DNA from 3 places in the Thalassospira indica genome. Region 1 is predicted to be linked to each of the others. Evidence: predicted binding sites of a transcription regulator. Region 1 holds the regulator's gene; each other region holds the start of a gene.
The links. The regulator LexA, encoded in region 1, represses DNA repair genes until DNA is damaged. The targets are predictions, from matches to a motif close to ATGTTCTANTTTGGTTC.

Region 1 (10,123 bases):
CGACGCCTTCGTGGCCGAGGATGACGCCCCGCTCGAAAGCCTCAAGAAACTGATCGCCGAAAGCCATATCGAACTGCCCGACAACCTGCCGCCCATGAGTGCCGGTCTGGTCGGCTATATGGGTTACGACACCGTCCGCCTGATGGAAAAGCTTCCTGACAGCAACAAGGACGAACTTGATGTCCCGGATGGCATTTTCATCCGCCCGACCGTGACGGCAAGTTTTGACACCATCGAAGACACGGTTACCGTGGTGACGCCCGTGCGCCCGGAAAGCGGCATTTCGGCGGATGCGGCCTATGATCTGGCCTGCGCGCGTCTTAATGACGTGGTCCAACAGTTCCAGCGCAATCTGTTTATCGACCGCCGGTCCAAATCCGTGCCCGATACCCTGCCGGAGCCTGCGGTCAGCGTGACCGAGGCCGGGTTCCACGACATGGTCGAAAAGGCCAAGGATTATATTCGCGCTGGCGATATCTTTCAGGTGGTGCTGTCACAGCGCTACACGCTGCCCTATCAGCTCCCGCCCTTTGCCTTTTACCGGGCTTTGCGCCGCATCAACCCGTCACCCTTCATGTTCTATCTTGATATCGGCGGGTTTCAGGTCGTCGGTGCCAGCCCGGAAATCCTGGTGCGGCTCCGCGACGGCGAAGTCACCATTCGCCCGATTGCCGGTACCCGTCGGCGCGGCAAAACGCCCGATGACGACAAACTCATGGCCCAGGACCTGCTCGACGATCCCAAGGAACGCTCCGAACATCTGATGTTGCTCGATCTTGGCCGCAATGATGTCGGGCGCGTTTCCAAACCGGGCACCGTCCGCGTCACCGACCGCGAACAGATCGAATACTATTCCCACGTCATGCACATCGTCTCTAACGTGGTCGGGCAGATTGACGAAACCAAATATGACGCCATGGATGCGCTCAAGGCTGGTTTCCCGGCCGGAACCGTTTCGGGCGCGCCCAAGGTCCGCGCCATGGAAATCATTGATGAACTGGAATCGGTGCGCCGTGGCATCTATGCCGGGTGCATCGGCTATATCTCGGCCGACGGCTCGATGGATACCTGCATTGCGCTTCGCACCGCCGTCATCAAGGACGAAAAAATCCATATTCAGGCCGGTGCCGGTGTCGTCGTCGACAGCAAACCGGAACTCGAACACAAGGAATGCCAGAACAAGGCTGGTGCGCTGATGGCCGCTGCCCGCGAAGCCCATCGCTTCGCCTGATCTTCGATCGCGCAAACAAAAAGGGCTGCAGAATCACTGCAGCCCTTTTTCATATCCGCTAGGTCAACCTAGCCGGTAACACTTCGCATCGACCGGCGCAACACATCGGTAATCGGCACCAGCACAAAGCCCTTGGCCTGAATTTCGGGGATCCATGTTTTAAGCGCCCCGATTGTCAGATCGCGCGGATGGCCAATCGCAATCGCAAAGCCCTGTTTGCGGGCGACATTTTCGGTGCGGGCCAACATATCGGCGATCTTGGCCGCATCATCGGCATCATCAATAAAGATATCACGTGTGATTGCCGGGACGCCAAAGCTGCTGGCCGTTGAATAGCCGACCGAGTCTGCGCTGGTCCGGCTATCAAGGAACATTAGGCCGCGTGATTTCATCACTTCCATGACGATTTTCATGCGTTCCGGATCGGCGGTAAACTTGCTGCCCATGTGATTATTCACACCGACATAGCCATCAAAACGATCCAGCATCCAGGTCATTTCATTAAGGATCGTCTGGCGGTCATAGCTTGCCAGCAAGGCATGCGGCCCCGGATCAACCGATGCGGATGACGGCTCCATCGGCATATGCAACATCACTTCATGACCGGCCTTGCGCGCGGCATTGACCTGTGCCTGCAAATCACGGGCATAGGGCAGATAGGAAATCGTGATCGGCCCCGGCAGATCGACCGTCTTGGCGGTGCGCGGCTGATCAAGGCCGGCATCATCAATCACAATCGCAATCACCGGCTTGTCGCCAGTATCCTGTGTCAGCGCGGCATATTTCTGCCACGGCTGATTTGTCGGGCCAACGGTTGCGACCGGAACATCATTGCCGCTATCGCCAGGAAGGATATCCCCGGCCTGGGCCGGTTTGCGCGCGGCCGGTGCTGGCACAAAGTCCGTCAGACCCTGCCCGCCTTGCCCGGTGGATCGCGTCGTTTCGTTATTTTCGCCGACAAGATATCCCGTGCGTCCGCGTTCGGAAACATTGGCATTTTCCGAAAGCCTGTAATCCTTGCGAAGCTTCGGGGTCGGCTCCGGCTCTGCCAGGGCATAATTCGGTGCACCTTGATCCGCTGCGCGGCCAAATTCATCCGACGCGCGATCAAGTTCAAGCATGCTGCCAACGGCAATAATAGCCGAAAGCGTGCCCGCAACAAAGGCCCCGCCCAGCATCAGGCGGCCAATGCCGCCCGATTTCCTTTTCGGGGCGGTCTTTTTACGAGTGGATTTCTTGGGTGCCGCCTTCTTACGTTTGGCGGTCGTTGCCCGGCGTGCCACGCTGTGGTCTCCAGTATTCGTTGGCTGGGATGCTCGTAGCGACCAAACACACGGTTTGGCCCCTTCCCATATGGTGATTATATACCGATCAAGTCGGTTTGTGTTTTCACGTTTTTAAAACAGTTCTGGTTAGCGCACGGTTAAAGGATCATTTACGCGATGATCAAAGACACCCCGGTCGCAAAAAACCCTTGCTCTGCTTCTGCTTGACGTAGCGACACGGGCGTTTATTCTCTGCCGACCTTAATGTAGACAGGCCCATCCGACGATGTATCTCCTCATCGACAATTACGACAGTTTCACATTCAATCTGTGGCACTATCTGCGCGAACTCGGCCCAGAGGTCGAAGTGCGCCGCAATGACGAGGTTACCGTCAATGAGGCTATGGCATTCAATCCCGAGGGCATTGTCATTTCCCCCGGCCCGTGTGACCCGGAACGGGCGGGCATTTGCCTTGATTTGATCAAGGCTGCGGCAGGCAAGGTCAAATTGCTCGGTGTGTGTCTGGGGCATCAATCCATCGGTCAGGCCTTTGGCGGCAAGGTGGTCCGTGCGCCCGAATGCATGCATGGCAAAACCGATGCAATGAAACATGCTGGTACCAGCGTTTTTAAAGGCCTGCCCAGCCCGTTTGAGGCCACCCGCTATCACTCGCTGGTGATTGAACGCGAAACTTTGCCCGACAGCCTTGAAATCACCGCCGAAAGCGGAGATGGTCTGATTATGGGTGTGCGTCACAAGACCCATCAAATTCATGGTGTCCAGTTCCACCCGGAAAGTATCGCTTCGGAACATGGCCACGCCCTGCTTAAGAATTTTATCGACTATACCGGTGCATAATTCGCACCGGACCGCAAACCAAGGAAGACCCGATGTCGACTGATCATGATCTGAAGCCAATTCTGGCCAAAGTCGCAGATGGCGAAAAACTGACCGAAAGCATGGCCGAGGCGGCCTTTAACGTGCTGATGTCCGGTCAGGCAACGCCATCGCAAATGGGGGCTTTCCTGATGGGGTTGCGCCTGCGCGGTGAAACCGTTGATGAAATCACCGGTGCGGCCCGTGTCATGCGCGAAAAGGCCACCGGCATCATCGCCCCGGAAAATGCGGTCGATACCTGCGGCACCGGTGGTGATGGCAGTGGCACCTATAACATCTCGACCGGGGCGGCGATCGTGGCTGCCGCCGCCGGTGCCACCGTTGCCAAGCACGGCAACCGTGCGGCATCGTCCAAATCCGGGTCTGCGGATGTTTTGATGGCGCTTGGTGTCAATCTTGATGCCGATATGAAGCTTCTGGAAAAGGCGCTGCGCGACATCAATCTTTGCTTCATGATGGCAACCCGCCACCATTCGGCGATGCGCCATGTCATGCCGACCCGTGTTGAAATGGGCACGCGCACCATCTTTAACCTGCTGGGACCGCTGGCCAACCCGGCCAAGACCAAACGTCAGGTTCTTGGCGTCTTTGCCAAACAGTGGGTAGAACCGATTGCCAATGTATTGAACCGTCTGGGATCGGTCCATGCCTGGGTTGTTCATGGCCACAGCGGCCTTGATGAAATCTCGACCACCGGCCCGACCTATGTTGCCGAGGTCAAGAACGGCAAGGTCACCACATTTGAAATCAGCCCAAGTGATTTCGGCCTTGAAACCGTAACGCTTGACGACCTCAAGGGCGGTGATGCCGATGTCAATGCCAAGGCCATTCTTGATCTGCTGGCTGCCCAAAAAGGGGCCTATCGCGACATCGTTTTGATGAATGCCGGTGCGGCCCTTGTCGTCACCGGGATTGCCAGTGATCTGGCCGATGGCATCAAAAAGGCATCCGAGGCGATTGATAGCGGCAAGGCCGCCGAAACCCTGCAAGGCCTTGTGACAATCACCAACGAAGGAACCCCGGCGTGAGCGACGTACTAGCCAAAATCTGCAATGACAAGCGCGATCACGTTGCGGCCTGCAAGGCGCGCAAGACGCTCGCCACCCTCGAGGCCGAGGCAAAGGAACAATCCGCCCCGCGTGGCTTTATCAAGGCGCTTGAAACCAGCGTTGCCTATGGGCGTTATGGCCTGATTGCCGAAATCAAAAAGGCATCGCCTTCCAAGGGGCTGATCCGCCCGGACTTCAATCCGCCCGAACTCGCCAAGGCCTATAAGGCGGGCGGCGCAAGCTGCCTGTCGGTTTTGACCGACATCCCCTATTTCCAGGGCGATGACAGCTATCTGGTCGCAGCCCGTGCGGCGGTTGATCTTCCGGCCCTTCGCAAGGACTTCATGGTTGATCCCTATCAGATCACCGAGGCGCGTGCATTGGGGGCCGATTGCATCCTTCTGATCATGGCGGCCCTTGAAGATAGCTTGGCTTCTGAGCTTGAAGATGCTGCGCACAGCCTTGGCATGGATGTTTTGATTGAGGTGCACAACGCCCCGGAACTCGAACGCGCGCTTAAGCTGAAATCACGCCTTTTGGGGATCAACAACCGCAACCTCAAAACCATGGAAACCAGCCTCACCACGACCGAGGAACTGGCAGGCATGGTCGGCGATGATCGGTTGCTGGTGGCCGAAAGCGGCCTGTTTACCCCGGACGATTTGGCACGCATGGCAAAGGTCGGCGCTGAGTGCTTCCTGATTGGCGAAAGCCTGATGCGCCAGGACGACGTCGCAACCGCCACCCGCAACCTGCTGGGCCTTGCGGCCTGATCAATACTGGACAGAACCAATGGCAGACAAGCTTTCCCATATTGATGCCGGTGGCAACGCGGTGATGGTCGATATTTCGGCCAAGGCAGAAACTGCGCGCACCGCCATTGCCAAGGCCCGGGTTCTGATGTCTTCCGAAACCGCCAATCTGATTGCCGCGCGCGGCCATAAAAAGGGCGACGTTCTTGGCATCGCCCAGCTTGCCGGGATCATGGGGGCAAAAAAGACCCCCGATTTGATCCCGCTTTGTCATCCCCTGCCCTTAACCTCGGTGACGGTGGATCTGGAACTTGCGACCGACGCGGATGCCGTCGATATCACCGCCACCTGCAAGACGACTGGCAAGACCGGTGTCGAGATGGAAGCCCTCACCGCTGCCTCGGTTGCGGCGCTGACGGTTTTTGATATGTGCAAGGCAGTGGATAAAAGTATGAGGATTACCGATCTGCGGGTCACCCGGAAAGAAGGTGGCAAATCGGGGACCTTCGTCGCGGACTAGATTCCGTTCTGTCCAGCACGGCCACTATTCACATTTTTTGAACAGTTGCGCTGATTATTCGATTTTATCGTTTAATCGCACAGAGCCGCTTGACCCGCGAAAAGAACTAAAGTAGAACATTTATGTATCCTTTTTGTTCTTTTTACAGGTTCGGGAAATATCATGCTGACGCGCAAGCAATATGAGTTGCTGGTCTATATAGACAATTACCTTCGCGATCACGGGATTTCGCCCTCGTTCGATGAAATGAAAGAGGCCCTGAACCTTAAATCCAAGTCCGGCATTCATCGCCTGATCACAGGCCTTGAGGAACGCGGCTTTATCCGCCGCCTTGCCCATCGTGCGCGCGCGCTTGAAGTCGTACGATTGCCCGAAAACAGCGATGATGACGCCCCGGAAACGCCAAGCAATGTGACCTCGCTTGCCAGTGTGCGAAAGGCCGCCCACCGGCCGACCACGGTGCCAACCGCCTTCTCCGAGGCCGGGGAATCCGTTGGTCTGCCACTCTATGGCCGGATTGCTGCCGGTACACCGATCGAGGCCCTTCGCGATCAAACGACCATGGTACAGGTTCCCGCCGCCCTGCTTGGCGCCGGCGATCACTATGCGCTTGAAGTATCGGGGGATTCGATGATTGATGCCGGTATTCTTGATGGAGATACCGTCCTGATCCAGCGCTGCGAACAGGCCCATGACGGCACGATTGTGGTGGCCCTTGTCGATGACGCCGAAGCCACGCTTAAGCGCCTGAAGCGTGGCCGTGGTGAAGTTCTGCTGGAACCGGCCAACGCACGCTATGAAACCCGCGCCCTGTCGCCGGACCGTGTGCGCATTCAGGGCCGTCTGGTCGGGCTGCTGCGTCAGTACTGATTGCTTGCGCGAAGTTATCAACCACAAACGCCCGGCGCGCACGCCCGGGCGTTTTTTTTGAGTGAGATCAGGCTCTTATCGCCCTGCTCTGCCGCCGATGATGATCCATGGCCAATTGCCGGCTTCAGCGCGGACGGTGTTGATGACAGGCTTTTCATCTGGCTTCGATGGCAGCTTGATCGCAACGCCACCCTGCCACCACAGAACGTCATCATCAATGACCATGCGCGCGCCAGAGGCCTGACAGGTGGTGGGCAAATCTGTTTGCAGGCTGACAATGATATCTGCATTACGGCAGGCATAAAACGGATTGGCAATCCGACTTGCGACAATAATCCGTGACTGAACGATGTTAGCGCTAACATCAAGGGAGCATGGGTCGTTCTGGCAGGCCTGTACGCGGCTTTGTTCGTGTTCGGGGCGAATGCCAAAGCGGCTCATCCAGATGCCTTTTTGAAAATCATTCAGCCGCGATGAGGTATGCAGGATACCGGCATCGCGATCATAGACAGCCCAGCTTTCGCGGTCGCCCGATATCAGGATTTCGGGTTCTTTGTGAAGCACCTGAAAGATGATGGCGGCAATAATCACCGGGAGAACCGGCACGATCATCGCCTTGTCACGCCAGATGACGATCCAGGCCAGGGCAAACAGCCCCAAGGCAACCGTCAGCATATCAAGTCCCGAGACATACCAAAGCCCCCAATCCTGTGCGGCAACCAGTTCGGCTGTTTCCAATAACACCGTCAAACCCGGCTTCATCGCGGACAGTGAGAGCCCCGATAACCCAATCGGCACAAGCGCCAGCGTTACGACAATCCATGGCATGACCCAGAATGCCATGACCGGAATGGCGACCAGATTGGCGAGTACGCCCAGCATCGAAATACGGCCAAAATGATAACCGATGATGGGAGCGGTCACGGCCGTCACAATCAGACTGGTCAGCAGCAAACCGGCAAGATAAAGACCGACACGCTCATACCATGACAGCATCCCCTGCCGATCCAGCCAGCGTCGCCCCGGACCGTCATAAAACGCAACAAGTGCGCCAACGGCGGCAAACGAGAGTTGGAAGCTAGCCCCAAGTGCCGCGTCAGGCCGAATGACAAGCACAATGATCGCGGCCACACCCACAAGGCGCAACGATATGGCACGGCGATCCAGCAGGAGTGCCAGCCAAACCACAAGCAACATGACAAAGGCGCGCTGGGTCGGGATGGTTGCCCCGGATAATCCGAGATAGGCAAGCCCCGCCAGCATGGCCGCCATCGCCGCCCATTTCTTGATCGGATAGCGCAAGGCTATTTGAGGAATGGCGGCCAACCCGAACCGGATCAGGAAAAATACCGTCCCGCAAAGCAACCCCATATGCAGACCGGAAATCGCCAGCAGGTGCGCAAGGCCGGATTTGCGAAGGTTATCGGCAATATCCGGGGCAACCTCGCCGCGCTCGCCAATGATCAGCGCCTTGGCAATGCCGGTTTCGGGACCAGTCATCTCATCACTGATGACAGCTGAGATATATTGACGCGCCTTTTCAATACTCCCCAACAATGTGTTGTTATTTATATCTTTTTGAGTTTCCAGAACTTCGAATTGTCGCCCAAAGACAAAGCCGGATGCGGCAATATTGCTGAAATACAGGTTGCGTGAAAAATCCGGGTCGCCGGGAACGGCAGGTGCGCGCAATGGAAAAAGGCGTGCGTTCGCGCGGATCTGATCACCAATCGAAAGCGCACTATCACCCAAGAAACTTAGCCTTACATTCCAGTCCAGTTGGTCTTGGGCAATGCCGACAATCTCGGACGGTTGCACGGTGGCGCGGATGCGTCCGTTCCGTGGTTCCAGGGCAATGATGGTGCCTGTGACCTCGGTCATATAAAGCGTTTTTGTCGGGATATTATTCGGGCCTAGTTCAATATGAATGGCACTTGTCAAAGCCCCGAACGCCAAACTGGCAAACAGCTGAAACGCGAAGGCCAGAGTGGCAACCCGCCGCGACATCCAGAAACCGCAGCACAACAGAATCACCGCCAGACCAATTTGACCAAGCCCGATACGCGCAGGGAGCAAGAAATACGCAGCACAGCCCAACCCAAAGAAGATAACCGAGGACAGAAACCATTTATTTCTTTGGCTTGTTACAACAAAATCAATTTGTGAGAAAATACTCACAAACAATTGTTTTAATTTAATTTTACCTGCCGCCGTACGACGAATGTCCAATAGCCCGCCTGCCGCATTGTTTCTATCTAACATCCGCTGTGGTGCAACAGCGTGTCATTTGTGCTATAGCCTGCACGCCAAAAGTCCTCAGGACAAGCGACAACATCCAAATAACGGATAGATTGAATGACGGTTGTTACCCGTTTTGCCCCGTCTCCGACCGGGTTTCTGCATATCGGCGGCGCACGCACCGCACTTTATAACTGGCTGTATGCCAAACATACCGGTGGCAAGTTCTTGCTCCGGATCGAGGATACCGACCGTGAACGTTCAACGCCCGAGGCGGTAGACGCCATTTTTGACGGCTTGAACTGGCTTGGCCTGACCGCAGACGAAGAGCCGACTTTCCAGTTTGCCCGTCGCGACCGCCATGCAGAAGTCGCCCAACAGCTTCTTGATGCCGGGAAAGCGTATTATTGCTATTGCTCCCCCGAGGAGTTGACCGCCATGCGCGAGAAAGCCCGCGCAGAAGGCCGTCCGATGAAATATGACGGCACCTGGCGCGATCGCGATCCATCCGAGGCGCCTGAGGGCGTCAAACCGGTAGTCCGCGTCAAGGCCCCGCAAGAAGGCGACGCGGTGATCCATGATCAGGTGCAGGGCGAAGTTCGCGTCGGCAACGAGCAGCTTGACGATTATGTCATCCTGCGCGGCGATGGCACGCCGACCTACATGCTGTCAGTAGTGGTTGATGACCATGACATGGGTGTTACCAACGTGATCCGTGGTGACGATCACCTGACCAACGCATTCCGCCAGAAAGTCATCTATGATGCCATGGGTTGGGATGTCCCGACCTTTGCGCATATCCCGCTGATCCATGGTCCGGATGGCGCCAAGCTGTCGAAACGCCATGGTGCGCTGGGTGTTGATGCCTATCGCGATGAAATGGGCTTCCTGCCCGAGGCATTGAACAACTATCTTCTGCGTCTTGGCTGGGGCCATGGCGATGATGAAGTTATTTCGACCGAGCAGGCGATTGAATGGTTTGACATCACAGATGTCGGCAAAGGGGCTGCACGCTTTGATTTTGCAAAGCTGACCAACCTTAATGGCATCTACCTGCGTCAGGCCGATGACAAACGCCTTGTAGACGAGGTTTCCCCGCTGATTGCCAAGAAAATTGGCGTTGAGGCGCTTGATGTATCGCAAAAAGAAATCTTGATCAACGGCATGGCAGGCCTTAAAGAAAGGGCCAAGACTCTTATCGAGCTCGCCGACTCTTCTGCCTTCTACGTTACCGATGGCGTCACGTCCGTTAACGAGAAAGCCCAGTCCCTGATTGATGGTGCACCTGAAGGTCTGTTCA
Region 2 (10,123 bases), 430 kb from region 1:
CAGAGACCATCCTGAAAGATAAAACCCCCGTCCGGTTTCCGGCGGGGGTTTTGTTTTACTCAGGTCGCGCGGGCAACCTCGTTTCGGGATTGGCGGGTGTCCTGCGCTGCACGCGCCCAAAGGTAAAGCCCGCAGAACAACGCGCACAGCAACAACGATCCGGCAAAGCCCGCCACCGCGTTCCATCCGCCCTGATCCCAGAACCAGCCGCCAACCGACCCCATGATGCTGGATCCCAGATAATAGGCCAGAAGATACAACGATGCTGCGTGCCCCTTGGCCGTTTCGGCAAGCCGCCCGACCCAGCCACTGGCAATCGAATGGGCAACGAAAAAGCCACTGGTCAGGACGACGATTCCCCCAATGATCACCGACAGGCTGTCAGATACGGTCAGTCCGACACCAAGGGCGACCAACAATAGCCCTACCACCAGCACCGGGCCACGTCCGATTTTGTCAGACAACGCACCGGCAATCGATGAGGTCACCGACCCGCACAGATAGACCACAAAGATCACCCCAATCTGGCTTTGCGAAAGGCCATAGGGCGCACCCGAAAGCCTGAAACCGACATAGTTAAACACTGTCACGAAACAGCCCATGGCAAAGGCCCCGATCAGGAACACAAACGGCAAGCCCGCATGTTTCAGATGCCCGCCCCAGGCCCGCAGGTGATAGCCCACCTGAAAGCCGGGACGCCGGACAAAGTTCCGCGATGCCGGCAACAGGATCACAAATCCAAGTGCTGCGACAAGGCCCAATGCCCCCATCGCACCAAGGGCAACATGCCAGCCAAACAGATCGGTCAGAATACCGATCACGACACGGCCGCTCAGGCCGCCGACCGCCGTCCCACTGATATAGATGCCCATCGCCGTGCCAAGGCCCTTGGGATCTATTTCCTCGGCCAAATAAGCCATGGCAACGGCCGGAACCCCGCCCAGCATCAGACCTTCCAACGCGCGCACCACAAGAAAGGCATGCCAATCGGAAAGAGACGGCGCGATCAGGTTCAAAACCGAAGCCACACAGATAGAGATCAGCATCAATTGCTTGCGCCCGACGGCCTCGGACACAGCACCGGCCAGCAAAATGGCAAAGGCCAGAAACCCGGTGGTCAGTGAAAGTGCAAGCGAGCTTTCAGCCGGTCCAACCACAAAGTGGTTTGCAAGTTCCGGCAACAGTGGCTGAACACAGTAAATCAGCGAAAAGGTCGTATATCCGGCCAAAAACAGTGCAATGCTGATACGGCGAAATGCGGCCGATCCCGGTTTAATCCACACCGGATCAGCAGACGCATTTGCGTTGGTGGACGCGAGCGGGCTTTGCGAACGTATGGGGGGCGTTGCATCAGATGACGCCGTATCAGCAGCACTATCAGAATGTTGTTCTGGGTCAGTGTCCCGGGAAACAGACATTTGCGACCTCTTTTGGAATGGTTCGTGGGGTGACGCTTATGATTGCACTATCGCACCTATCCGTCCAATATATGGAACTGTCTTCTTTGATATCTTTTGGATATATCATCAATGGAACTGCGCCATATCCGCTACTTCCTTGCCGTCGCCCGTGAGGGCAACTTTACCCGTGCTGCGGCCCGCATCGGCATCGGACAACCACCGCTTAGTCAGCAAATCCGCGATCTGGAAAATGAAATCGGCACCGCCCTGTTTCATCGCGTTCCCCACGGGGCTGAGCTGACAGAGGCCGGAACGGCGTTTCTTGAGGTGGTTGCGCAGTTCCCCGATCTGGCAGAGCGCGCCATTCGTGCGGCCCAGCGCGCCGGGCGCGGCGAAGTAGGATCGATCCGGGTGGGATTCACGGCGTCCGCCGCCTTCAGTCCGTCTGTTCCGCGCGTGTTCCGTGATTTTCGGCGCAGTTATCCCGGCGTTGAAATGACGCTCGAAGAAGCCAACTCCGCACAGCTTGTCGCTGGCCTGCGCGATGAACGCCTTGATGCGGTATTCCTGCGCCAGGATACGATTTCAGGCGATGGCATTCGCCTGCATGTGATTTCAAGCGAACCGATGGTGCTTGTCCTTCCATCCGGTCACCCGGCTGCCCAACGTGAAAAGGTCGCCTTGTCTGAACTCCGTGACGAGGCCCTAATCCTGACCCCCCGTGCGGTCGGCCCCACCCATTATGACAAGGTCGTCACTGCCTGTCGAGACGCCGGGTTTGAACCGCAAATGGGTCAGATCGCGCCGCAGCTTGGGTCCGTGATCAATTTCGTTGCGGCCGAGCTTGGCTTTTCACTGGTCCCCAAACCAATGACGCAGCTTCAGGCAAAGGGTGTCGCCTATCGCGAGATCGAGGGCGAAGTGCCGATTGCACAACTTTCACTGGCTTATCGCAGCAACGATATCTCGATTGCTCTTCGCAATTTCGTCAGCCGTACGCTCGCCGCCCATCGGCAGCCAAGCATTGATGAATAGACGAATAGCTATGTTTTAATTCAGATACTGGCGATCTTCTTCCGAACAAAACCAACAAGTATGTCAGAAGAAGCACAAAGGGATTGGGCCGCGGTGTCAATCACCAGATCCACATCCGGCCAGGGGTGATATTCACGATCACAGACCTTTTGCCAGTCGGGCAGTTTCAGGTTTTCTATGTCACCCTTTCGGGTTTCAACCCGGTAACGATGCTCATCAACATCAGAACAAATCAGTTCAATCTGCACAAAAGGCTTGTCTGCGATTATCGCGGCTTCTCGCCACGCGGCGCGGGATAATTCGATCGGATTTACCGCATCGCCGATCACAAGGTGGCCAAGACGCAGATTATCTGTCGCGATCCGGTTTGCAGCGACATACCCAACCGGGCCCATTTCATCGGATGGCACGACACCGCAATCAATAACAGCCTGCTCGATTGTATCAATTCGCAGATGGATCGCGCCAAGTTCCTGAGCCGCCAATCTGGCAATTGACGTTTTGCCGACACCGGGCAATCCACCAAGAATAATCAACATTTTCAACGTCCCTTGATTGTGCCTGTATATGAACATTCCAGTTAGGGACTGGCAAGATGGTTCATTCACGCTAGATTAATGCCAACTGTGAAATCAGGCGCGCCGCTGAAATCTATTTCTGCGATGTCCGCGCCAAACCGAAAGTCTGGCTATGCTAAGATATTCCCTTCTTGATCTTTGCCCGGTAAATGCGGGCGAACATCCCACTGACGCGTTGCGCAATACACTTGCCCTCGCCCAACATGCCGAAAAGCTTGGCTATCATCGTTACTGGCTGGCCGAACACCACAACATGCCCGGCATTGCCAGTGCCGCGACGTCCGTTGTCATGGCCCATGTCGCGGCTGGTACCAAGACCATCCGCGTTGGGTCAGGTGGCGTCATGCTGCCCAACCATGCGCCGCTGGTGATTGCCGAACAGTTCGGTACCCTTGATGCGCTTCATCCCGGCCGTATTGATCTCGGCATTGGCCGCGCGCCAGGCACGGATCAGCGCACCGCAGCCGCCCTTCGTCGTGACATGCATGGATCCGAGGAACGCTTTATTCAGGATGTCTTGCAGGTACAGGCATTCCTTGCCCCGCTTGAAGGCAATCCACCGATCCGGGCCGTGCCGGGCTATGGCTCGCAGGTCCCGATGTGGCTTTTGGGCAGCAGCCTGTTTTCAGCCGATCTTGCCGCGCGCCTTGGCCTGCCCTTTGCCTTTGCTTCGCACTTTGCGCCGGACATGCTGATGGATGCGCTAACCCTTTATCGCAACCGGTTTGAGCCTAGCGAAGCCCTTGATAAACCCTATGCGGTTGCTGCGATGGGTTTCTTTGCCGCTGATACCGACGAGGAAGGCGAATATCTCGCAACCTCGATGCAGCAGCAGTTCCTTAATTTGCGGCGCGGCACGCCGGGCCAACTGCCCAAACCGGTCAAGGATATGAGCGAAATCTGGAACCGCGTTGAAAAGGCCGGTGTTGATCATGCCATGCGCTATGCCGCCATCGGTGGCCGCGAAACGGTGCGCAGGAAACTGCGCGAATTTGCCTATATGACCAAGGCCGACGAAATCATGGTGACGGCTAATATCTATGATCAGACTGCACGCCTGAAATCCTTTGAAATCGCCGCCGACCTGTTTGGCGAAATGAACGACAAGGCAGAGGACAAAGACTGCGCCTGAAGCCATCAACCATTCGATTTTCATCAATGCCGGGCTTGATAAGAGTCCGGCATTTTCATTTCATCATACGAAATACCAAACACGCTGCTTGCGCTTGCATCATTGGTCATACAATATCCCATCTCGTTGAATTTCCTGACGATAGTCCCATGGTTCAAACGGTTATGGTGCGCCCTGCATGACCAACTTCCTTCTGGCATCCCTGCCAATCGCGACCATTCTTTTTCTGATGATCAAGGCAAACTGGGGCGCTGCGCGTGCCGGTGCCGCTGCATGGTTTGTCACCGTCATTTTGGCAGTGTTCTTTTTTGGTGCGCCGACCGACATGCTGATCATCGCCCAGGCCAAGGGCGTGATGCTGGCCCTTTACATCCTTTATATCGTCTGGGCGGCGCTGATCCTGTATTTCGCGGCCGAAGAAGCCGGCGCGATCAAAACCATCGGGCGTGCCATTCGGTCACTGACCGATGATCGACCGCTACAGCTTTTGATATTGGGCTATGTGTTCGCAAGCTTCCTGCAGGGTGTTGCAGGCTTCGGCGTACCGATTGCCGTCGTTGCGCCGCTTTTGCTCGGCATGGGTTTCTCGCCGGTGCTGGCTGTTGCCGCCCCGATGATCGGGCATAGCTGGTCAGTCCTGTTTGGTAATATGGCAACCTCGTTCGAGGCATTGATTGGTGTCACCGGTATTCCCGGCACCGAACTGACCCATTATTCGGCAATCCTTTTGGGCCTGTCGGGCTTTATGTGCGGGGCTGCTGTTTTGTGGCTGGATGGCGGTTTCCGCACCATTCGTCGTCGCATCGTGCCGCTGGTCCTGATTTCCGGCGTGATGGGTGTGGCGCAATATATCATGGCCAATTACGGTGTCTGGACACTCGGCGGTCTGACTGCCGGGATTGCCGGGCTTGTTACCTCGATCATCGTCACCCGGTTCTGGAAACCGCATCCTGATGATGTTGCCGAACAGGTCGTTGATGATCATCAACACATGCCCTTGATCGAGGCCCTGACCCCCTATCTGGTCTTTATTGTGCTGGTCACCATGGCGACCTTCGTACCGGCGGTCGAAATGCTGCTGGGCAAGATCCGCTTCACGCTTGATTTCCCGGAAACGGCCACCGCGAGCGGCTGGGTGATCGAAGCCGAAAGTGCCAAGGCCATTGCGATCTTTGGTCATCCCGGCGCGCTTTTGCTTTATACCGCCGCCATCAGCTTTACCTTCTTTAAGCTGCGCGGTCACTACGATGACGGGATTGGCAAACGCATCTGGCAACGCACGCTTAAAAGCGGTCTTCCGACCAGTATCGGCATGGTGCCGGTGATCGGCCTTGCCATCATCATGGACCATGCGGGCATGACCTACGCCCTGGCCGAAGGCGGGGCTGCGGTCTTTTCCGGGGCCTTTGCCGTTGCCTATCCGGTGATTGCACCGGCAATTGGTGCGCTTGGTGCCTTCATGACCGGCAGCACGAATAATTCCAACGTTGTCTTTGGCATGTTCCAGCGCCACACTGCCGAACTTTCCGGCCTTTCAACCGCCCTTGTTCTGGCCGCCCAAGCAACGGGCGCATCACTTGGCAGCATGCTGGCGCCGTCAAAAATTCTGGTTGGCTGTTCAACAGTGGGTCTGTCGGGCAAGGAAGGACCAGTGCTGTCAGTCGTTCTTAAAACCGGTGTCATCCTGACCGCACTGTGCGGCTTCATGGCGCTGGGTATCCTTCTGATCACGACGATGAACGGGGGCGCGTAACATGAAAAACAAACTGTTTAACCCGGTCTTTCTGGTCCTGACCTCAATCATCCTGCCGATTGCGGCGTTTGAGGCACTGGTGACAGACAACGTCGCTGCAAGCGACATCTTGTTTGCCCTGTTTTGTGCTGTCATGGCCCTGATTGTCGTGCGCAAATAAAAAGCCCGCCGATCAATCTGACCGACAGGCTTATCAGAATATCTTGGGCCAACCTTATGGGCGCAGGGCAGCCAGCTTGACGCCAAAGGCAATGAATACTGCCCCGGTGGTTGCCTTAAGCGCGCGCTGGAAACGACCACTCCCGGCAAAGCGCGTCAGGCGTGCCAGCAACATGATCATGGCTGCAAACCAGATGGCGTTGATTGCCGCATGCAGGCACACCAGCATGAAGGCCGAGGTCACCGCCCCCTCTCCCACCGGGATGAATTGCGGGAACGCCGCCAGATAGAATATCGAGACTTTCGGGTTCAGCGCATTGGTCAAAAACCCCTCGCCATAAGCCTTGATCAGGGTGCGCTTGCGCTTCGCCGGTGATACTTCGGCAACCGTTTTCACCCCGCGCCAGGCATCACGCAATGCCTTAAAACCGACCCAGCAGAGGTAGGCCGCGCCAAGGAACTTCACGATCATGAAGGCCTGTGCGGATTGCACCAGAATCACCGAAATACCAAGGATCGACAAAGTCCCGTGCAGGTAAAAGGCACTGACGAACCCGGCAACATTGGCCATCCCCGCCGCGCGCCCGGATGTCGGGACGGTCTTTGCGACCAGCACACCATTGGGTCCCGGCGACATGACAAGCAGAGACGCAACCAATGCAAAACTCAAAACCTGTGACCAATCCATGGGGCATTCCCTTTCTGATCCGCCGCAAAACCTTCTCGGACTATAAGTCGATCTGATTTTCCGACAAGCAAACAATTGTATCGCAGCAATCCGGAACACGGCAGATCTCGGGCTTGGCGCTTTATCTGATTCCGCTTGAATGTTCCTGTTTTGTTCTATACGTTGTTTGCATGCAAAACCAAACCGCATTCATGGACCAAAATACGGAAAACACGCCTTTTGGTGATGACTGGACGCGCCCGGATCATGACCAAAACGTCTTGCCTGCCCGCGCGCAAAAGGGACGCGGGGCTGTTTCAAATATTAATGGCCGGTTTGAAAGATATATCCATCAGGCAGTTGATGATGGCTGGACGTCACATCTGCTTGAAGAACAGGAACCACCACGGATCAAAACCACCCTTGGCATTGATGGCGCACGTTCTGTCATTACCCGCAATCAAAGCCCCGATGTCCCGTTTGATCGCTCGATCAACCCCTATCGTGGCTGTGAGCATGGCTGTGTGTATTGCTTTGCCCGTCCGACCCACGCCTATCTGGGCTTGTCCCCCGGTCTTGATTTCGAAACGCGTCTTTTCTGGAAGCCAGAGGCAGCCCAGCTTTTGCGCAAGCAACTGTCATCCAAGGCCTATCAACCCGCCCCGATTGTTATTGGCACAAGCACGGATCCCTATCAGCCGGTCGACCGTGACAAGAAACTGACACGGTCGATCATTGAAGTTCTGGCCGATTGCCAACATCCCTTTTCACTGATCACCAAAAGTGCATTGGTCACCCGCGACATCGACCTGATCGCCCCGATGGCTGCCCGAAACCGGGCTTCGGTGGCAGTATCCGTCACAAGCCTTGATCACCGGCTGTCAAACCTTCTGGAACCCCGTGCCTCTGCCCCGCACCGCAGGCTTGAGGCCATCCGAAAACTTTCAGATGCCGGCATTCCCGTCACCGTCCTGTGCGCGCCGGTTATTCAGGGCCTGAATGATACGGAGATCGAAAAGATCGTTGCGGCTTGCAAGGACGCCGGTGCGCAATCGATTGGTCACATCGTCTTGCGGCTGCCGCTTGAAATCGCCGATCTGTTCGAAGAATGGCTGGAGGCCCATTACCCTGATCGCAAGGCAAAGGTGATGTCGCTGATCCGCCAGATGCGCGATGGTCAAACCTATCAATCGGAATTTGGCACCCGCATGCGCGGCACCGGCCCAATTGCCGATCTGATCGCCAAACGCTTTGACGCTGCCCGCAAAAAGCATGGCCTGACCAACCGGTCGCTCAACCTTGATTGCAGCGGCTTCAAACGTCCCAGCGCGAACGGGCAAATGTCGCTGTTCTGAGATCACCAGCAACATTGCCCATATCCCGCAACAGATACCCCATCCGGTTCAGTCCGCGCGCCGGATCAGCATCGTGCTTTTGCCCCCAACCGTAAGGCGCAGCACTTCGCCATCATCAAAGGCGTAGCTCAGGATATGATGGTCAGGATCAATGATCTGTTTGCCTTCGATGGTGACAGCACCGCGTGCAACCAGTTCACTTGCCGCCGTACTGGTCTCGGCAAAACCCGCCATCAGAATAAGCGGCACCACCCCGATCCCGTCTTTCAGGGCATTGGGCGTGAAATCAAGTGTCGGCATGCGATCAGCAAGAGAGATATGGGTCATTTTTCGGTTTCCTTGTTGGTGGGGCCACCTCGGGCAAACCGGTTTATGGAAAAAACAAAGGCCGCCCTGGGGCAGCCGGTCTTGGTTTAATTTACAAACACATCAACAGGCGCCGCGCTATGTGCACGACGTAAAATAGGCGTTCTGATGTGTAATAATGTTTTCCATGCTTTTATGCATATGGCGCTTTTTTCGTTTGGTCAAGCCGCTTGTTGGCCACCCTCCACGCCAAAGAAAAACATCCGCCAGCAAAACGGGCGGGTGCAATGAAACATTGATGGTTTGGCCTGTAAGCGAAGATCCTAGCTGACAACCCGATAGCGGGCATGCACTGCCGGTTCGCTGATGATGGCGGGATCAATCATGGCATTCACCGCGTCCTGTGCTTCGCTGGCGGCAACACCTTCGCGGTCCTTGGCGTTTACATTTCCATCTTCGCAAAGCGCCCTGGCACGTGCACTTTCAAAGAAGCGCAAACCACGTTTTTCCATGACATACAGGGTTTCACCACCCCACTGTCCGGTCCAGACAAGACCAGAAAGACCTTCCATTTCCCGTTCAATCCGGGTCGGAGAAATCGGCATCCCGAGGCAAGTGGTCAAAAGGAAGGAAAGTTCGGCCGCGGTCACCCCGTCTTCGCAGCATTCCTCGGCCAGAACCGACATCACCGCCATGGTCACAACCCGAAGCGAAACCTTTTCCGCATCAAGCCCCGGGAACCGGTTTTGCTGAAGTTCAACAATGTCGTTGGCAATACGATCAACATCACCACGAATGACATAACGGCCCCGCCATACCCGGCAGCTGCTTCTGACTTCCCACGCGCTCATGATTTGGTCCCACCCGTTTTTGTTTGTCCCTGCAAAAAAGATACAACAAACATACATAACGTCAATATCTTTTTCGACTTTTTGTATTATTTCATACACTCGTCACGAAACCAGCGGAAGCCTTCAGCTGCAACGGTGTAACCGTCTTCGCCCTCAACTTCTTCAAGGTAGTCTCTTGCCACGGCCGCATGGAAATCCCGGCTAAAATTGCGCGGCATCCGCAGGTGATTCTGGCGGCGCAAAAGGCGGCGCACATCACCGCGCGTTACAAAACTCCTGCCATCGCGATATTGCAGCCAGATTGCCGCCAACAAGATTATCTCGGCAAAGCCACGTGGTTGCAGGCGTCCGACCAAATCGGCAAAACTGCCAACGAACCCCGTAATGAACATGCCGGGATCTACTGCTCCGGAAAATGCCGCATCGCCTGTATTTCCATTGGCAGAATATGCCTCGCCTGTCCCCTGCACGCCACTGGCTGCGGTCGCGGCGCGATCATTCACCTTGCCCCCCGCACCTTCATTGGCGAAGACATCAACCGCGCCGTTCTCGCGCGGGCGACCGCCACCCGAAACACCAGGTACAGAACCATGCACCGCGTCAACAGCCATTCCCGGTGCCGCCGGTGCCTGCCCGAACAAGGCAGCCATCACCACCGGCAAACGCGCAGGCGGAATCGCGCATTCGAGGTCGACTGGCCCGAAGTCCCCTTCACCGGAAAGCTTGACATGGATAATGGCTGGCACGGCTATATCACTCCTGAATTACACCGCAGCGATACCATACATTACGTACAATTTACAACATCAATATTACATTTATGTATACTAACTTACATTCCAACCAAAGGATTGCCGTAACTTTGGCCTCGACAATTGCCGGTCCGC
Region 3 (10,123 bases), 1.6 Mb from region 1:
GATTGCTATTGGTGGCGGTTCGGCATCCAGATATTGGATTGAGCTGATTGCAACCACCCTTGGCGTACCATTGTCGCTTCCCAAAAGTGGTGAATTTGGCGCAGCACTTGGGGCTGCTCGCCTTGGCATGACGGCAGCTACGGGCGCTGCCCCAGACAGTATTATGACCATTCCCGAAGTCCGTAAAACGATCCAGCCGAATTACTATCACCGCAACGAATTTGAAGATGCGTACATCAGGTTCCGGGCAGCCTACCCGGCAATCAAGGTCTCGCAGTAGGCTGAGTGCAAATTGATATGTTTGGCAACAAATACCGACAGTATTGTTGCATACCCCTGAATTATGACAACAGGACACAGGCTTCGGTTCAATGAAAATCGTGACTATCGATCTTCAGTTTTGGTGCTTTCAGGGCTTCTGATGCGTGTGATTGGCTCAAACTGTTCAGTCCGCCTGTCCAGCGCAGATTACGCGGATGGGTATTGTTACTCCGCGCAATTTTGGTCGTATCTGTCAAACCTTGTAACATCCCGGTCAGATCTACAAGCCTGTCCGCAATGATGTGGGTTACACTATCTTCCCGCTGAAGTTTTCCGGCGACACCAAGCACGGTGGCGGTCATCACCTCGCGGCGGTGTTGTTCCATGACCTTGCTCCAGACCACAAGGTTGGTGATGCCGGTTTCATCCTCAAGGGTTATGAAAACAACTCCGGATGCCGTGCCGGGGCGCTGGCGGACAATCGCCAAGCCGGCATGGGTCAAACGATCCCCATTTCGCACATTGGGCAGATCAATGGCAGTACAGACCCCGGCGGCAGCCAATGCATCGCGCAGCATCGCCATTGGATGGCCCTTAAGAGATAAGCGCAGGCTGGCGTAATCTTCGATGATCTCCTCGCCCGGACCCATGATCGGCAGGTCCACCGGGGCTTCGGCGCCAAATTCGGCCGAGACACCCATATTGTGGTTGAAGTTCTGGGCGGCTTCAAACAGTGGCAGGCTTGCTGGTGCCTTGCGGCCCTTGCCAAAGCGGCGCACAGCCCAAAGGGCTTCGCGCCTTGATAAGCCCAGTGACCCGAACGCATCGGCCTCGGCCAGTTTTTCAAGCGCGGCCGGGGATAGTCCTGTCTGGCGCGCCATCAGATAGACATCCTGAAACCCGCCAGCGGGCCGATTGGAAATCAGGGCAAGGGCATCGAGCTCGCCAAATCCCTTGATCTGACGAAAACCAAGCCGCACGGAATGATACCCTGCGGTTCGGCCCAGTTCGCGTTCCAACTGATTGTCCCAGAAACTGTGATTGATATCGATTTCAAGTACACGCACCCCGTGATTGCGGGCATCATTGACCAACTGTGCCGGGGCATAAAACCCCATCGGTTGCGAATTCAGAAGCGCACATAAAAACACATCCGGGTGATGGCATTTCAGCCAGGAAGACGCATAGGCCAGAATGGCAAAACTCGCCGCGTGGCTTTCGGGGAAGCCATAATCGGCAAAGCCTTCGATCTGTTTGAAGCAGCGTTCGGCAAATTCCATGTCATAGCCGTTACCCAGCATGCCATTGATGAACTTGGTCCGATGTTCGCCAATGGTGCCGGTGCGCTTGAACGTTGCCATGGCGCGCCTGAGGTGATCGGCCTCTCCGCCGGAATAGCCGGCGGCGACAATGGCGATCTGCATCGCCTGTTCCTGAAACAGCGGCACACCGCAGGTGCGTTTCAATACGGCTTCGAGTTCCGGGGACGGGTATTCGACCTTTTCGCGGCCCATGCGTCGCTGCAAAAACGGATGCACCATACCGCCCTGGATCGGGCCAGGGCGGACGATGGCAACCTGAATGGTCAGGTCATAAATGCTTTGCGGTTTAAGGCGGGGCAGCATGCTCATTTGTGCGCGCGATTCCACCTGAAAAGTGCCGATACTGTCGGCCTTTTCAAGCATGCGATAGGTTGCCCGGTCTTCCTTGGGCAGGCTGGCAAGGTCGTAATCAATGTTCTTGTGCGTGCGCAACTCATCCAATGCCTTTCGGATGCAGGTCAGCATGCCAAGTGCCAGGATATCGACCTTGAGGATACCCAGCGCATCAATGTCATCCTTGTCCCATTCAATCGTGGTACGGTCCGCCATGGCGGCATTGGCAATCGGGGAGAGTTCACAAAGCGGCCCGCGCGTGATGACAAAGCCGCCAACATGTTGCGACAGATGGCGTGGAAAACCCGTCAGTTCGCCCGCGATATCCAGAACAGCCTTCAGGCGCGGTTCATCAGGATGAATGCCCGACTGGCGCATCATGGTGTCATGCGCGCCCTTGCTGCTGGATCCCCAGATGGTTTTGGTCAGTTTGACGATGGTGTCTTCAGACAGGCCAAACACCTTGCCGACATCGCGCATGGCGCTACGCGACCGATATGAAATCACCGTTGCGGTCAGGCCTGCACGGTCGCGGCCATAGCGTTCATAGATGAACTGAATGACTTCCTCGCGGCGTTCATGCTCAAAATCGACATCGATATCAGGCGGTTCATTGCGCGCATTGCTGATGAAGCGCGAAAACAGCAATTCTACCTTGTTGGGATCGACCGATGTGACATGCAAACAAAAACACACTGATGAATTGGCCGCAGATCCGCGCCCCTGACACAAAATGCCCTTGGACCGGGCAAAGGCGACAATGTCATGCACGGTCAGGAAATAGGGGGCATAGCCCAACTCGTCGATCAGTTTAAGTTCTGTCTCGATCAGGTTTTTGACCTTGCCCGGCACACCTTCGGGATAGCGTTTATGCGCCCCTTCCCAGGTCAGGCGGATCAAACGTTCCTGGGTGCCTTCGCCCGTGCCGTCATTTTCATCGGGGTATTCATAGCGCAGCTCATCCAGGCTGAAGGTGCATTGATCGGCAATCTCGACGGTGCGGGCCAACCAATGCGGGTGATTTGGAAAAAGGCGGACCATTTCGCGCGGCGATTTGATGTGGCGTTCGCCATTTGGAAACAAACGGTACCCGGCATCTTCAAGCGTGCAGTGATGGCGAATACAGGTCAGGACATCCTGCAACGGTTTGCGCGATCGCAAATGCATATGCACGTCATTGGTCACCACGGCGGGAATGCCAAGGTCGGCCTCGACCGCCTCGGTATATTCAAGGCGTTCGCTGTCAAACCCGTCCATGAACCGCCCAACAGATAGCCACAAACGTCCTTCAAGATGGGGTTTCAGGCGCATCAATTCAGCACGAAAGGTGTCATCAGGGACTTGGGGCGGCACGGCGATAAACAGCAGGCCCTCACTGTGGGTGAGAATGTCAGCGATATAAATCTCGCACGATCCCTTGGGTGCGCGGCGCTTGCCAAGGGTCAGTAACCGACACAGCCGGGCATAAGACGCGCGATCTGTCGGATAACACAGCAAGGATGGCCCATCCATCGGATCAAGCCGACAGCCAACAATGTAATTCAGCCGGTCGGCATAATTGCGGTGTGCTGTGTGGCCGCGCACCACGCCAGCCAATGTGTTGTGATCGGTGATCGCAATCGCCTGCAGGCCCTTGGTGGCCGCCGTCAGGACCAGTTCCTCGGCATGAGATGCGCCGCGCAAAAAGGAAAAGTTGCTGCTGACATGGAGTTCGGCATAGGCCGGGGGAGCGGATGTGGTGTTGGTGCTGCTTGGTTTGTTCATGACATCATCCGGCAAACAATCCATGCACCGACCAGATATCCTGCCCGGCATGGCCGCTGCGAAACAGCCAGATCAACCGGCCTTTCTGATCGCAGATGCGGAAATAATCGCGTGTCATCTGCGACAGGGCGTAATTATCCCGGTCCAGATGGCTCCACCATTCCGGGCAGATGCGCTCTGGCCCGTCGGCCAGCAAGACATCAATCATCATCTTGCGCCAGCGCAATTTTGTCGGCGCGCCGTTAGCATTGCGTTCCATGACATCAACCGGTTCAGGCGGATCAATCAGCCGCACCGGGCGTTTGGGCAAAGGCGCATCCGCAAGACGTGCCGGTTTGGCAGCCCCGGTGGGCGATTGCCGGATGGTGGCCCGTTCGGGCAGGTGGCTGGCGTGATGGGCCGGACGAAACAGGATATCCTTGGGCCCCAGATGATGGGCAATGCGATCGAGCAGTTGGGCAAGGGCGATATGATCGCTGCTCTCTTCCTGTTTGCGATCAAGGCGGACCTGACGAAAGGCAACATGTTCGACCCAGGGGGCATAGACAATCACCTGTTCGATGCCAAAGCCGGTATCCACCCCGGGCATCTTTTCCGCCAGAAGGCGCAAGATATGGCTTTCGGACTGGCAGGGCGTGCCAGTTGTGGTCGTGATGGTATGGGCATGGCCATCGACCCGAATGGACCGGACGAGTAACCGCCTAAGACCAAGGTTTTCATCGCGCAGTTTGGCGCAAAGCTCGGCCACCATGCTTTCAATCGCATGTGCCAGCGTGTCTGCACTCCCCAATGGTTCGCCAAAGTTCTGTTTGATCAGCCACGGGGCATCGGGCAGCTCGAAATTCAGATGTTCGGGCAGGCGGCCATAAAACTGATCAAGGCGATGCAACACATTCGGGCCAAGGCGGGTGGTGATATTGGCACGCGGCAGGGGCGTGATATCGCCCAGTTGTTTTAGGCCAAGCCGCGACAGAACCGCGTTGATGTCATCAGACAATCGCAGGCACGATACCGGAAACCCGGCCGCAACCCCGTGATCGCGCGGCAGGGACAAAATGCGCTCACCGGGTGCGCCCGGATGACACCGGGCCGCGGCCCATGCGGCCCCGGCGGTATCGGCAATGGCAGCACGGGCAGCAATGCCCTGGGCTTTCATATCGCGCAGGATCTGTTTGATCATCACACTTTCGCCGCCAAACAAATGACTGCCGCCGGTGATTTCAAGCCACAGGCCCGCATCGCCATTAAGCCCATGCGCATGCAGGTCGCGGTCTGGTGCGATCCATGGGCTATAGCGGTCCATGAAGCGCACCAGACGGGCAAATTTGCTATCGCAGAGTTCTGGCTCTTCGGGGCTGTCCTGAAGATCGGGCAGGATGCTGCGCGCATCAGAAAGGCGCATGCCGCCCTGCAGCCCGGCCTTTTGTGCCGCTGCATTCAGGCCACAGACGAGCACGCCCTTGTGGTCACTGCGCGTGATCACGTGCGGGGTGGCTTGTGCCTTTGAGGCCTGTGGGGCAGTTTTCTGACTGTCAACATCGCGGGGCTGACCAGGCGTGGGCGTGCCTGTCTTTGGGGTTGTCTTCTGACAGTCGGTTTTCCAGTGGGTCAGCCACAGATAAAGAAAACGTTTTTGCATCGGTTTTGACTTTCCAGCTTCCCGGTCGGACCCCGCGTCCCCCGATCAGGCTGAGATGATGAATATTCCCCGTTCTGTTCTGCTCTGCACCCGATACCGGTTCAATCTTCCAGCGCGTCAGCGCGCTTGATGGCATCAAACATCCGCTTTGTGATGCGTTGCGCATGACGATCATCCGTGTTCCGGCAACCTCACAAGCCAGTTGCAAACGCCGTGACGCCGTCAGTTCGTAATCGGTGGTTTCCAGTATGATTGATAAAAACTGTCCAGATTTGGCGACCTCTTCACATACCCAAAGTGCTGTGGCCTGTTGATCAACCACCATCATCAAAGGTCGTGTCCCTGCATCCAGATCAATCGGCAATGCCAGATGATAAAAACCACCCTGATCAATCGCCCCCCTTTGCCTGACCCAAAGCACGGGCCTGCCTATTGATTTCCCTACCTGTTCCTGCAAGTCAATCTGCGACAGATACCACGCCAGAATTGATGCCGCCCCCACATCATGACGACTGATTACTTCATGCAGACCAACCCGAGCGATACCACCAAGACTGATATGCCGAGATAATGTGATGATGTTCCCGAACATATACGAAATGACATCGCTTGAATCACCAGACAAGCCGGAAAAGCTCACTTTCCATTGCTTTTCCGCCTCTGCCAATACGACGCGTGCATTATGAAGTCTGTCAGCCAGCATCTCACATCAAGATCAAATGTTCACTATTTGTTCTTAATTAGGATTCTCGCCTCTCAGAGTCAACCAGGAAGCTGTCACCACTTTGCGAAATTGTTCTCGATTGCTTCGTTTTTGCAGCACCGTACCAATCAACCCTTCATTGCCCCAAATTATGACAACCGGGCGAGCGGGACGCAAAAAGTCTGATGATTTACGGTGAGGGTAAGGTAACCACGGGAAATCATCATATAATATGGTGATTGTCAGGTGCCACAAAAGGTGACATTCGGCATCCAGCGAAATCAATGTCTTAGCATTTTCGATTGCCAAATAAGTTGCCACGGATTGACATAAAAGATGACAATTTCCGTCAAAGCGACTTGAGAAACTGTTTTAACGATGTCGTCCTATCGAAAAGCTACAATGAAAATCGTGAGTTGCAACGAAATGGATTGGAAGCCGATTACGACTTCCAATCCCACCACGCCTTAATCATAGGCTGTCATAGAGCCATCTGGTCGGGCGACCCAGACGTCACCATCCGCTCCAACCGACACGGTCTGCGCTCTGGTTTGGTCAATGCCCTCCCAGTTCTCATCTTTGGCGTTCCATTTATACAAGACATCGCCGTTCGGGCCGCCCAGATGCCATACCGACCCATCTCTGCCGACAGCCACATCACGTGCCGAGCCAGGCATCTCGTTCCAACGGTCGTTAGCAAATCGGTAGATTTCATTATTTCTACCGACTGACCAAACTTCCCCGTCGCCACCGGCCGCAATTCTGGAAACATTGCCCGGAACCCTGACCCAGCCATTACCGCCCATGCGATAGACGCTGCCGTTCCCGCCAATGTGCCACTTGGTTCCAACGTCATCGACGGCAATATCCGAGGCCCAGCCTGAAATCGGTGTTTTCTTGCCAAGGGAATCCACGTTCCACATTTTACCATCCGTGGTCAGGATAAAGGCATTGTTTGCAAGCCGGTCGGCTTCAACACGAGCGACACCGGATGCAAGAACCTGCTTCCACCCCAAATGTCCTTTGGGTTGGATGTAAAGCGAGCCACTTCCACCGATATGCCAGATATCCCCGCTTTTGCCGATGCTGACCTGGCTTGCGATACCGGCGACATCTCGCCACTTCTTGGGACCGGACATCACGACATAGGTAACTGTTGGTTCATCGACCTCGATATGTGTGATCGTAATCCCGTTGTCCTGCACAATGGTTTTGGTTGAATCAATGAACGAGCCGGGATCAGCCATTGGTGGGCGCGACGCTGATTTGTGTCGATACATGACAATCGCGTTATCTGGCCGCAATGCCCACAATGTACCCGCTTCGCCAGCATCTACCTGATGGATGGTTCCGCCATTGCCTTTCTTCCACTGACCGTTATAGGACAGCCGGAAGACCTCGTTACCCAGACTGGTAATCCAGACAGCTCCGTCTGAACTGACCGACACATCTTGCGCTTTGCGGCCAAAGTCCTTCCATTGATCGTTCAGGAAATAGTGCAGCTTGTCGTTGGTATCGATAACCCAAAGCATCCCGCCCGGTCCTGCCGATATCTTTTTGGCTTTTGGGCCATTGACCCGCTGCCACCTGAAATCATCAGGGCCTGCGACATAAAGGCTGTTGCTGCCACCGATGTGCCATTTGCGTCCATCCGGGGCCACATCGACCGCATGACCGATGCCCGGCACATTGCGCCAGGCCCGGCCATCATAGGTCTTCATTGCCCCACCCTCCATCAGGGCAAAGGCCGATTTTTTTGAAGGCATTGCCGCAATATCAACGAAGGTATCGCCACCGCCAATAGCAGACCATTTGTTGTCACTAGCCGTATCAGCCCAATAGACCTGACCACCACCAATATGCCAAACATCGCCCATTGGACCGGCTGAGATAGCTGTCGCCTGCCCCTCGAAATTATGCCATTGGCCTTCATTATAGACGTAATAGAGCGGATCGGCCGCAAAGCGGGTTTCTTTATAATTTGCCGTTGCCGCGACAGCGATTTTGTTCAAATCACTTACCGATGCGCGCACTTCGTTGCTTGTTGCCAATGCCCAATATGCATAGACCTTGGACGCTTCATCCTTGTTTTGCAGCCAGACACGCAAGCTTGGTTTATAGGACTTTGCGTGTTCAAGTGCGCGCATCAGTGCCGGACGCGCATCTGCTTTTGCCAGGTTCTTGTTGAGTTCTGCCTCCAAAACCGCCGTCGCAATCTCGATCACGATTTGCGGACCACTGACCGCAAGCATTTTGGTGATGAGCTTCTTGGATGCCTTGAACGCTGCCTTTGCCGCAACACGTGCAGCATCATCGGCGCGTTCGCCCATTTCCTGACCGATCTTTGATGCAACCTTGCCCAGGTCATCGGTAGAGCCAAGGACATTATCCAGGCTGTCATCTGCCTGCTGCCCCACTCTTCTCATTTTATCGTCCAGGTTGGTGATCTCATCAAAGTCGTCAAGAACGTCATCCGTCCGATTGGGATAAGCCTCTTTGATTATTCGATCGGCAACCGTTTCATCATCAAGTGGAATAAGTGCTGTCGAAAACATGCCCAATGTAGGAACGGCAGCCACTGTGTTGACCAGAGCTGCACGGTTTGTCACCTGCTCGAAATTCGGCGGCACGGGCAACTGGTCGCTGAACAGGAACCGCATATCCGAACGCCCTGCTTTTGTATCTGCCTCTTGCTTGTTTTTGAGTTTCAGGGTCTGGGCAGCATGCCAGACGTCATAAGCTTTCACGGCCTCAGTCGCCAGATAGACGCGATAGCCGTTGGCAAAACTCTCGATCTCCCGAACAAGTCGACCCTCAGGGCTGCTTGGCGCAACGGAGCCACTTTTTACAGCTGTAATCACGTGATTAAGCACCGCATAGCGCAGTGCAAGGTTCTCTTCGGGGAACTGCGCAATTTCCTGCCAAAGCGCTTCGATGGATCGGGTCCGGTCTGTCCCGATTGCACGTCCCATGTTAACCGCAATGCGCTCGAGCTCCGTGCGCTCTTCGATCAGTTTCAGCACGATTTCGGTCGCCCCGTCCATCTGCATGAAACCTTTGCTCACATACGGCGCCATTTCCCATTCAATTGATGGGGCAAGGCAACCACGGGGCGAATCTACAGACTCTTTTGATCGGGTATAGCCCGCCGGACAGCTGTAACAACTTCCGAAATTCTTCGGGTCCCAGAATGCGTTATTGCCATATTGCTTGCACCCGGCCTTGCCCTTTTTCTCGGCAGAGGCGGTTTCGAAAATGGGGCGCCCACAGGCCTGACTGCTTTTGACTGAATTGATGGTGCGGACATATCCATCACCGCAAGACCAGCAGGTACCACCGTCAATCAGATCGAACACAGCGTTATCGTCACCACACTGCGCACCTTTGAATTCCGCGTTACGCCAACTGAATTGCAAAAAACCAGTCACCCGCTCGCAAGCCTTGTCGGAATGTACCGGGTCAAACAACGTCCGGTTATACCCCGACGGGCAGCGCCAGCAGGTCCCGCCATTATAAGGATCAAAGAAGCTTCCCGCCGGACACTGAGAAACGCCTTCAAGCAGTTTCGCCGGTTTGGCATCAGAAAAAACATCCTTGTCCGTGATCTTGTGGCATGCCGTATCGGTGGTAACATGGTCACCAGAACGGGCATAACCGGACGGGCAGGACCAGCAGGCTTCAAGATCATAGAACTGCCCCGATGGACAGGACGTACCGGGCTTGCCTTCATACTTGGCAGGTCGCCCTGTACAGCTGTCTTGCAATTGTCCGTTTTGATCAAGACCACCACAAATCGCCTCAGCCTTGGCTGGAATAGTGGAGAACGTCAAACCAACGAAACCAAGCAGCACAATGAAGATAGCAAGCATCACTTGCCAGCCAGCTTGGCGCAAAAGGGAACTGTACCCTGCGTGGGATAGTCGGTAATGTCCGATGTCCGCAGACATTGAGATGTTGTTTTGGTTGCTCATGTCCTTGCTCCTAATCGCGTGCCCGTTTGACGAGCGGTGTGTTGTCCACACTCAGCCAGATGCGTCCGTCTTCTTGGACGTCGAAGTTTTCGGCTCTGGAGTTCTTGATGAGATCAAAGCTCTTGTTGGT

Region 2: a site for LexA is predicted at 6,885-6,901, ahead of DY252_RS11085 (PA0069 family radical SAM protein). Genes of this name have one in related genera too.
Region 3: a site for LexA is predicted at 6,113-6,129, ahead of DY252_RS05760 (ImuA family protein). Genes of this name have one in related genera too.

What each region holds. Positions count from the first base shown of each region.
Region 1 covers NZ_CP031555.1:2,764,206-2,774,328, forward strand. The annotation lists gene trpE (anthranilate synthase component I) at 1-1,231, shown strand, start outside; gene DY252_RS13100 (divergent polysaccharide deacetylase family protein) at 1,300-2,514, opposite strand; gene DY252_RS13105 (anthranilate synthase component II) at 2,783-3,355, shown strand; gene trpD (anthranilate phosphoribosyltransferase) at 3,388-4,422, shown strand; gene trpC (indole-3-glycerol phosphate synthase TrpC) at 4,419-5,216, shown strand; gene moaC (cyclic pyranopterin monophosphate synthase MoaC) at 5,236-5,715, shown strand; gene lexA (transcriptional repressor LexA) at 5,878-6,585, shown strand; gene DY252_RS13130 (ComEC/Rec2 family competence protein) at 6,661-8,661, opposite strand; gene gltX (glutamate--tRNA ligase) at 8,941-10,123, shown strand, end outside.
Region 2 covers NZ_CP031555.1:2,336,844-2,346,966, reverse strand. The annotation lists gene DY252_RS11115 (MFS transporter) at 60-1,418, opposite strand; gene DY252_RS11110 (LysR family transcriptional regulator) at 1,530-2,435, shown strand; gene DY252_RS11105 (P-loop nucleotide/nucleoside kinase family protein) at 2,456-2,974, opposite strand; gene DY252_RS11100 (LLM class flavin-dependent oxidoreductase) at 3,126-4,145, shown strand; gene DY252_RS11095 (L-lactate permease) at 4,324-5,898, shown strand; gene DY252_RS22150 (hypothetical protein) at 5,900-6,058, shown strand; gene DY252_RS11090 (LysE family translocator) at 6,113-6,745, opposite strand; gene DY252_RS11085 (PA0069 family radical SAM protein) at 6,916-8,079, shown strand; gene DY252_RS11080 (tyrosine--tRNA ligase) at 8,128-8,406, opposite strand; gene DY252_RS11075 (hypothetical protein) at 8,709-9,236, opposite strand; gene DY252_RS11070 (hypothetical protein) at 9,323-9,982, opposite strand.
Region 3 covers NZ_CP031555.1:1,202,326-1,212,448, reverse strand. The annotation lists gene xylB (xylulokinase) at 1-280, shown strand, start outside; gene DY252_RS05770 (error-prone DNA polymerase) at 369-3,680, opposite strand; gene DY252_RS05765 (Y-family DNA polymerase) at 3,685-5,319, opposite strand; gene DY252_RS05760 (ImuA family protein) at 5,213-5,986, opposite strand; gene DY252_RS05755 (tectonin domain-containing protein) at 6,490-9,993, opposite strand; gene DY252_RS05750 (tectonin domain-containing protein) at 10,004-10,123, opposite strand, start outside.